2 regions of the Embleya sp. NBC_00896 genome follow, and region 2 is predicted to be linked to the other one. Evidence: riboswitches for the same ligand, from Rfam matches in the RefSeq annotation. Region 2 holds a riboswitch; the other holds the start of a gene.
The links. A riboswitch is a leader RNA that binds a small molecule or an ion and turns the genes downstream of it on or off. The one in region 2 is predicted to bind S-adenosylmethionine.

Region 1: another riboswitch for S-adenosylmethionine. It lies ahead of thrC (threonine synthase); the one in region 2 lies ahead of OG928_RS24210 (aminotransferase class V-fold PLP-dependent enzyme).

Annotation. Positions count from the first base shown of each region.
Region 1 is NZ_CP108776.1:4,328,862-4,332,264, forward strand. It holds gene OG928_RS19775 (cold-shock protein) at 1-193, opposite strand, end outside; gene OG928_RS19780 (ubiquitin-like small modifier protein 1) at 615-893, opposite strand; gene thrC (threonine synthase) at 890-2,164, opposite strand; SAM riboswitch class I at 2,181-2,333, opposite strand; gene OG928_RS19790 (glucosyl-3-phosphoglycerate synthase) at 2,528-3,403, shown strand, end outside.
Region 2 is NZ_CP108776.1:5,332,285-5,335,687, forward strand. It holds gene trpD (anthranilate phosphoribosyltransferase) at 14-1,096, shown strand; SAM riboswitch class IV at 1,306-1,422, shown strand; gene OG928_RS24210 (aminotransferase class V-fold PLP-dependent enzyme) at 1,659-3,059, shown strand; gene OG928_RS24215 (Lrp/AsnC ligand binding domain-containing protein) at 3,080-3,358, opposite strand; gene OG928_RS24220 (rhomboid family intramembrane serine protease) at 3,249-3,403, opposite strand, start outside.

The sequences.
Region 1 (3,403 bases), 1.0 Mb from region 2:
CGCGGACCATGTCGGCCTGCGGCCCCTTCTGCCCCTGCGAGATCTCGAACTCGACTCGCTGCCCCTCCTCGAGCGTCCGGTACCCGTCCATCTGGATCGCGCTGTAGTGGACGAAGACGTCCGCACCACCGTCGACCGCGATGAAGCCGTACCCCTTCTCCGCGTTGAACCACTTGACGGCGCCCTGAGCCATTCCTAACTCCCCTGTTACTGGCCCTTTCACGGATACTGCACGCCGCAGCTCCGGGTTCGTATCCAGAAGGTCCCGGCCTTCTGCTACGACCGCGGCTGAATGTATCCGGACGGATGCCCGGAGCAACAGGTCAATCGGACGAGAATTCCCGGATGAATAAAGCTCTCATATTCCGCAAATCAACAGGAAAGCCGTATTTCAATTCATCAGGAATGCGATCTTCGGAACATATCGGATGTGATCCCGACCACGGGTTTACCGACATGCCGCCGTCAAAGGCAGGAAATGGGCCCGGGTAAACCCGTGTATCGCACAACCGTCGGGGGAACCAAGAAATCCGCCACACGGGGCTCCGTGTGGCGGATTTCTTCATTCCGTTTCGGGTCCGGACGATGAAGATCCGGGCCGTCGGCCTATGTCGTCAGCAACCGCCGGCGACCGCCGGGATGATCGAAACGCTGCCGCCATCGGGGATGGCGGTGGCGAGACCGTCGGCGAAGCGCACGTCCTCGTCGTTCACGTAGAGATTCACAAAGCGGCGCAGCTTGCCCTCGTCGTCGAGGATGCGCGCGCGAATTCCGGTGTTGTCCTTTTCCAGGCTGTCGAGGACCTCGGCGAGGGTCGTCCCCTCGACCGCGACCTCGGCCGCCCCACCCGTGTAGGTGCGCAGGATCGTCGGGATGCGAACGGAGACGCTCATGCCAGGCCGGCCTTTCGGAAGGAATCAAGGGTGGGTCGAATGGTCGCGGTGGGGCCGGTGGTCGGCGTGACCGCGTCCAACGTCTTGAGGCCGTCACCCGTGTTGAGCACGACCGTCTCGGCGTCCGGGTCCAACTGCCCCGACGCGATCAGCTTCCGCAGGCAGCCGACCGTGACACCGCCGGCCGTCTCGCCGAAGACGCCCTCGGTGCGGGCGAGCAGCTTCATCGCCTCGACCACCTCGACGTCGTTCACGTCCTCCACCGCGCCGCCGGTGCGCTTGCACACGTCCAGCACGTAGGGACCGTCGGCGGGGTTGCCGATCGCGAGCGACTTGGCGATGGTGTCCGGCTTCACCGGGCGGATCACGTCGTGTCCGGCCTTCCACGCGGCCGACACCGGGGAGCAGCCCGTGGCCTGCGCGCCGAAGATCCGGTACGGCGCGTCCTCGACCAGGCCGAGCGCGATCAGCTCGCGGAAGCCCTTGTCGATCTTGGTCAGCTGAGAACCCGACGCGATCGGGATCACGATCTGCTCGGGCAGTTTCCAGCCGAGCTGTTCGGCGATCTCGTAGGCCAGCGTCTTGGAGCCCTCGCCGTAGTACGGCCGCAGGTTCACGTTGACGAAGCCCCAGTCCTCGCCGGCCGGGTCGCCGATGAGCTCCGAGCAGAAGCGGTTGACCTCGTCGTACGTGCCTTCGATCGCGACCAGCTCGCCACCGTAGACCGCCGCCGTGACGACCTTGCCGGCCTCCAGGTCGGAGGGGATGAACACGCAGCTGCGCAGCCCCGCGCGGGCGGCAGCGGCGCCGACCGCGCCGGCCAGGTTGCCGGTCGAGGAGCACGAGAGGGTGGTGAAGCCGAAGGTGCGGGCGGCCTCGACGGCGATGGCCACCACACGGTCCTTGAACGAGTGGGTCGGGTTCCCGGAGTCGTCCTTGACGTGCAGGTTCCGGACGCCCAGCTCGCGGCCGAGGTTCTCGGCCCGGACGAGCTTGGTGAAGCCGGGGTTCAGGTTGGGCCGCGACGCGACGTCCGCGGACACCGGCAGGAGCGGCGCGTAGCGCCAGATGTTGTTCGGGCCCGCCTCGATCTGCTCGCGCGTCACGGTGCCGAACTCGTAGGCGATCTCGAGCGGTCCGAAACAGGACTCGCACGCGTACTTCGGGCCGAGCCCGGTGCGTTGACCGCACTCGCGACACGACAGTGCGACGGCGGGGCCGAAGGAGGTGGGGGTGGCGCTGCTGGTGCGGGTGGCGGTGGGTGTCGCCATGGCGAGGGCCTTTCTGTCCTCATCTTTACCCGTGGGTTTCCACGGGCCGGACTTGGCACCTGTCCGATCCGTCAGCACTCGCTCGCGCCGAAAGCGCGTCACGAGGAATGACGATCGGATGGTTGCCGGGGCTTCAACGGGCCGTTCCCTCTGCCCCTCTGGATGAGCTGCTATGGCGGTGGACACACCCTTCGCCGGGTGGCCGGTCCGCGTTTGTCCGGCGCGACGTGCGATCGTCGTATCCGGTGACGACGACTGTAACCGAACCGGTGCCGCGTCGATCATCCGGTCCACCTCGCGAGACGATAAAGGGTGGAAACGACCGAGGCCGGAACGTCGGCCGACGACAGGGGATTTTCGAACGTGCAGCCCGAGGTGAGTGCCTGGCTTCGGCGACGGTCTTCCGTCGCCGCCGACTGGCCCGTCGACCAGCTTCTTGACGCCAAACGTGACACCCGGGTCAGCGTCGTCCTGCCCGCGTTGGACGAGCAGGCGACCGTCGGCGACATCGTCAAGATCATCCGGACCGAGCTGATCGAGCGCGTGCCGCTCGTGGACGAGCTCGTGGTCGTCGACTCCGGATCCGCGGACGACACCGCCCGGGTCGCCGCCGACGCGGGGGCGCGGGTCGTGCACCGCGACGAGATCCTGCCCGCCGTACCGGCCGTGCGGGGCAAGGGCGAGGTGCTGTGGCGCTCGCTCCTGGTCACCGACGGGGACGTGGTCGCGTTCGTGGACGCGGACCTGAAGGACTTCTCCGCCGACTTCGTGACCGGCATCCTGGGCCCGTTGCTGACCGACCCGTCGGTGCAGCTGGTCAAGGCGATGTACGACCGCCCGCTCGAGATCGGCGACACCATCGTCCCCGCCGGCGGCGGTCGGGTCACCGAGCTGGTCGCGCGGCCCCTGCTCAACCTGCACTGGCCCGAACTCGCGGGCTTCGTCCAGCCGCTCGGCGGCGAGTACGCGGCCCGTCGCTCGCTGCTCGAACAACTGCCCTTCCCGTGCGGCTACGGGATCGAGACAGCGATGCTCGTGGACACCCTGCGCCTGGTCGGCCTGGACGCGATGGCGCAGGTGGACGTGGGCGTGCGGCGACACAGCCACCAGGACGAGGCGGGTCTGGGCCGGATGTCGGCCGAGATACTCCAGGCCGTCGAGCGCCGCCTGCGACGCGGTCCCACCGGCACGCACCCGGTCGAGCTGAGCACCGCGCTGACCCAGTTCGAGCGGGACGAG
Region 2 (3,403 bases):
GCGGGAGCGGACCATGGGTGCCTCGATCTCGGCCGACAAGAGCGGTGGCAACCCGGCGGACCGTTCCTGGCGGGACATCCTCGCGACGCTCATGCGTGGCGACGACCTGCCCGCCGACGCGACCGCGTGGGCGATGGACCACATCATGACCGGCGAGGCCACGCCGGTGCAGGTCGCCGGCTTCGTGGTCGCGCTGCGGGCCAAGGGCGAGACCGTGGACGAGGTCTCGGGCCTGGTGCAGGCGATGTACGCCCACGCGTCGACCATCGAGGTCCCCGGTCGCACGGTCGACATCGTCGGCACCGGCGGCGACCTCGCGCGGACCGTGAACATCTCGACGATGTCCGCGATCGTGGTCGCGGGCACCGGCGAGACGGTGGTCAAGCACGGCAACCGCGCGGCGTCCTCGTCGAGCGGGGCCGCCGACGTGCTCGAAGCGCTCGGCGTGGTGCTGGATCTGACGCCGGAACAGGTGGCCCGGACGGCGGCCGAGGCGGGCATCACGCTGTGCTTCGCGCAGCGCTTCCACCCGGCGCTTCGGCACGCGGCGCAGGCGCGGCGCGAGCTGGGGGTGCCGACCACGTTCAACTTCCTGGGCCCGCTCACCAACCCGGCGCGGGTGCGGTTCCACGCGATCGGGGTCGCGGACCTGCGGATGGCGCCGATCGTGGCCGGTGTGCTGGCCGATCGGGGCGCCACCGCACTGGTGTTCCGCGGCGACGACGGGCTGGACGAGCTGACCGTCACGACCACGTCGCAGGTGTGGATCGTGCGGGACGGCGACGTGCGCGAGGACCGGGTGGACCCGCGCGACCTGGGGATCGCGCTCAACGGGATCGAGACGCTGCGGGGCGGTGACGCGGCGTTCAACGCGGAGGTCGCGCGCAAGCTGCTCGCGGGCGCGCAAGGGCCGGTGCGGGACGCGGTGTTGTTGAACTCGGCCGCGGCGCTGGCCGCGCTCGGCACCGGGGAGGGGTCGCTGACCCAGCAACTGGCGACCGGGATCGAGCGGGCCGCCGAGGCGATCGACTCGGGCGCGGCGCACGCGGCGCTCGAGCGCTGGGTGGAGACGACGCGGGGGTTCGCGCGCGGGTAGGGCGCGCATCGCGGTGCCGTCCCCGATCGCCGGACGGGCTCGACGTGGCCCGCTCCCGGTTGCCCTCGAACGCCGGGCGGGCCGGGGGGAGTCGGGCGGGCTCGGGAGGGTCCGTTCGGCGATCGCGGGTGAGGTGCCGGGTGTCCAGTATGTGGAACCGATGGGTTCGTCGTTGCGCAAAGCGATCCCTCTGGTAATAATTCTGCGCAGGTCACGAGTGACAGTGGAAAGCCCCGGCTTGCTGTCCGGCAACCCTCGCTCCGCGGTGGGGTGCCCCGGGTGATGACACGGTCAGGCGTCGCAAGGCGCCCTGGCAAGCGCGGACCCCTCGTATGACGGCAGGCATCGCTCGATGCGACCCGGGGTCCTGTACCTGGGGAGCATGTGATGGCGTGAAATCTCTTTCTCGAAACGGGCAATTCGCCCATTCCGTACGCGCTGAATAGTCGCGCGTCGCTTTTCCGAGACCACATTTCACAGCGGATCGCCAGCCCTCCACTCATGTCGATGTATCGACATCGAGAGGGGCGTCGGTGGTTCGAGCCTGCCGAGGAGTTTCGCCATGACCGTCAGCACCGCTTCCGCCTCCGCCGCCTCCCCCCTCGACTGTGACGTCGCGATCGCCGCGCCGCTGCCCGTGGTCGGCCGGGACGTGCTCGTTCCGCTGGTGACCGGCGGCGAGGTCGAGTACGCCGCGCTCGACTACGGGGCGAGCGCGCCGTGTCTACAGCGGGTGTGGGACGACGTGTCCGCCTACCTGCCCTACTACGGCAGCGTGCACCGCGGCGCCGGTTACCTCTCGCAGCTGTCCACCGACCTGTACGAGCAGAGCCGCGCCACCGTCGCGGAGTTCCTCGGGCTGCGGGCGGACGACACGCTCCTGTTCACCCGCGGCACCACCGACTCGCTCAACCTGCTCGCCTCCGTACTGCCGCGCGGCACCCGGGTGTTCGTCTTCGCGACCGAGCACCACGCGGCGCTGCTGCCGTGGCGCCGGCACGCCGGGGTGACCCAGCTGGCCGCGCCGTCCTCGCCGGAGCAGGCGATCGCGACGCTCGAGGCGGCGCTGGCCGGGTCCGGCGACGGGCCGCGCCTGGTGTGCGTGACCGGCGCGTCGAACGTGACCGGCGAGATCTTCCCGGTCGCCGAGCTGGCCGAGGTCGCGCACCGGCACGGCGCGCGGATCGTGCTCGACGCCGCGCAGCTCGCGCCGCACCACCCGGTGTCGGTCGAGGACCTGGACGTCGACTGGATCGCACTGTCGGCGCACAAGCTGTACGCGCCGTTCGGATCGGGCGTGCTCGCGGGGCGGGCCGACTGGCTCGACGCCGCGGAGCCGTACCTCGCGGGCGGCGGCGCGAGCAAGGCCGTGACGCTGGACCACGTCGAGTGGAACCGCGGCGCCGCGCGGCACGAGGCGGGTTCGCCGAACGTGATCGGGGCCTACGCGCTCGCGTCGGCCTGTCGGGCGATCACCGAGGCCGGGCCGAACGCGCTGGTCGCGCGCGAGGAGGCGCTGCTGGCGCGACTGCGCGCCCGGCTCGCGGAGATCCCCGAGGTGCGGACGCTGGAGCTGTTCGGTCCGGAGTCGGCGCGCGTGGGCGTGCTGTCGTTCGTGGTCGAGGGGTGGAACAGCTCGCGGTTCGCCGCGGTGTTGTCGGCCGAATACGGAATCGGCGTGCGGGACGGGCTGTTCTGCGCGCACCCGCTGGTGCGGCACCTGCTCGGCGGACGGGCCGACCAGCCGACCGAGTGTGGGTCCCCGGACGCGCCCGAGGGTGAGCAGAACCTCAACGCGATCCGGGTCAGCTTCGGTCTGGGCACGCCCGTCGAGCACCTCGACCGGTTCGCCGCCGCCGTCCGCGAACTCGTGCGGCGGGGTGCGCGCTGGAGCTACACGGTCGACGGCGGTCGCTGCGTCCCGGACTCGGACCCCCGCGGTCCCCGCGGGCTGCCGGCCTGAGCGGCGGCCGCCCGGGAGACCTACTCCAGGCCGATGGCGAAGGCCGCTTCGAGGTCGTGGTGGGAATAGGTACGGAAGGCGATGTGGGTCGTGGTGGCCTCCACACCCGGGACCTTGTTGAGGCGACCGGGGATGACCTCGGCCAGGTCGTCGTGGGCGCGGACGCGCACCATGGCGATCAGGTCGAACTCACCGGTCACCGAGTAGACCTCGCTCACGCCCTCGATCGCGGCGATCGCCTCCGCGATCTCCGGGGTCTGGTCCACGCGCGTCTTGACCTGCACGATCGCGGTGATCACGGGGCAGTCCTCCGGCTCTCGACGACAAGGTGCCCGAGCTTAGTC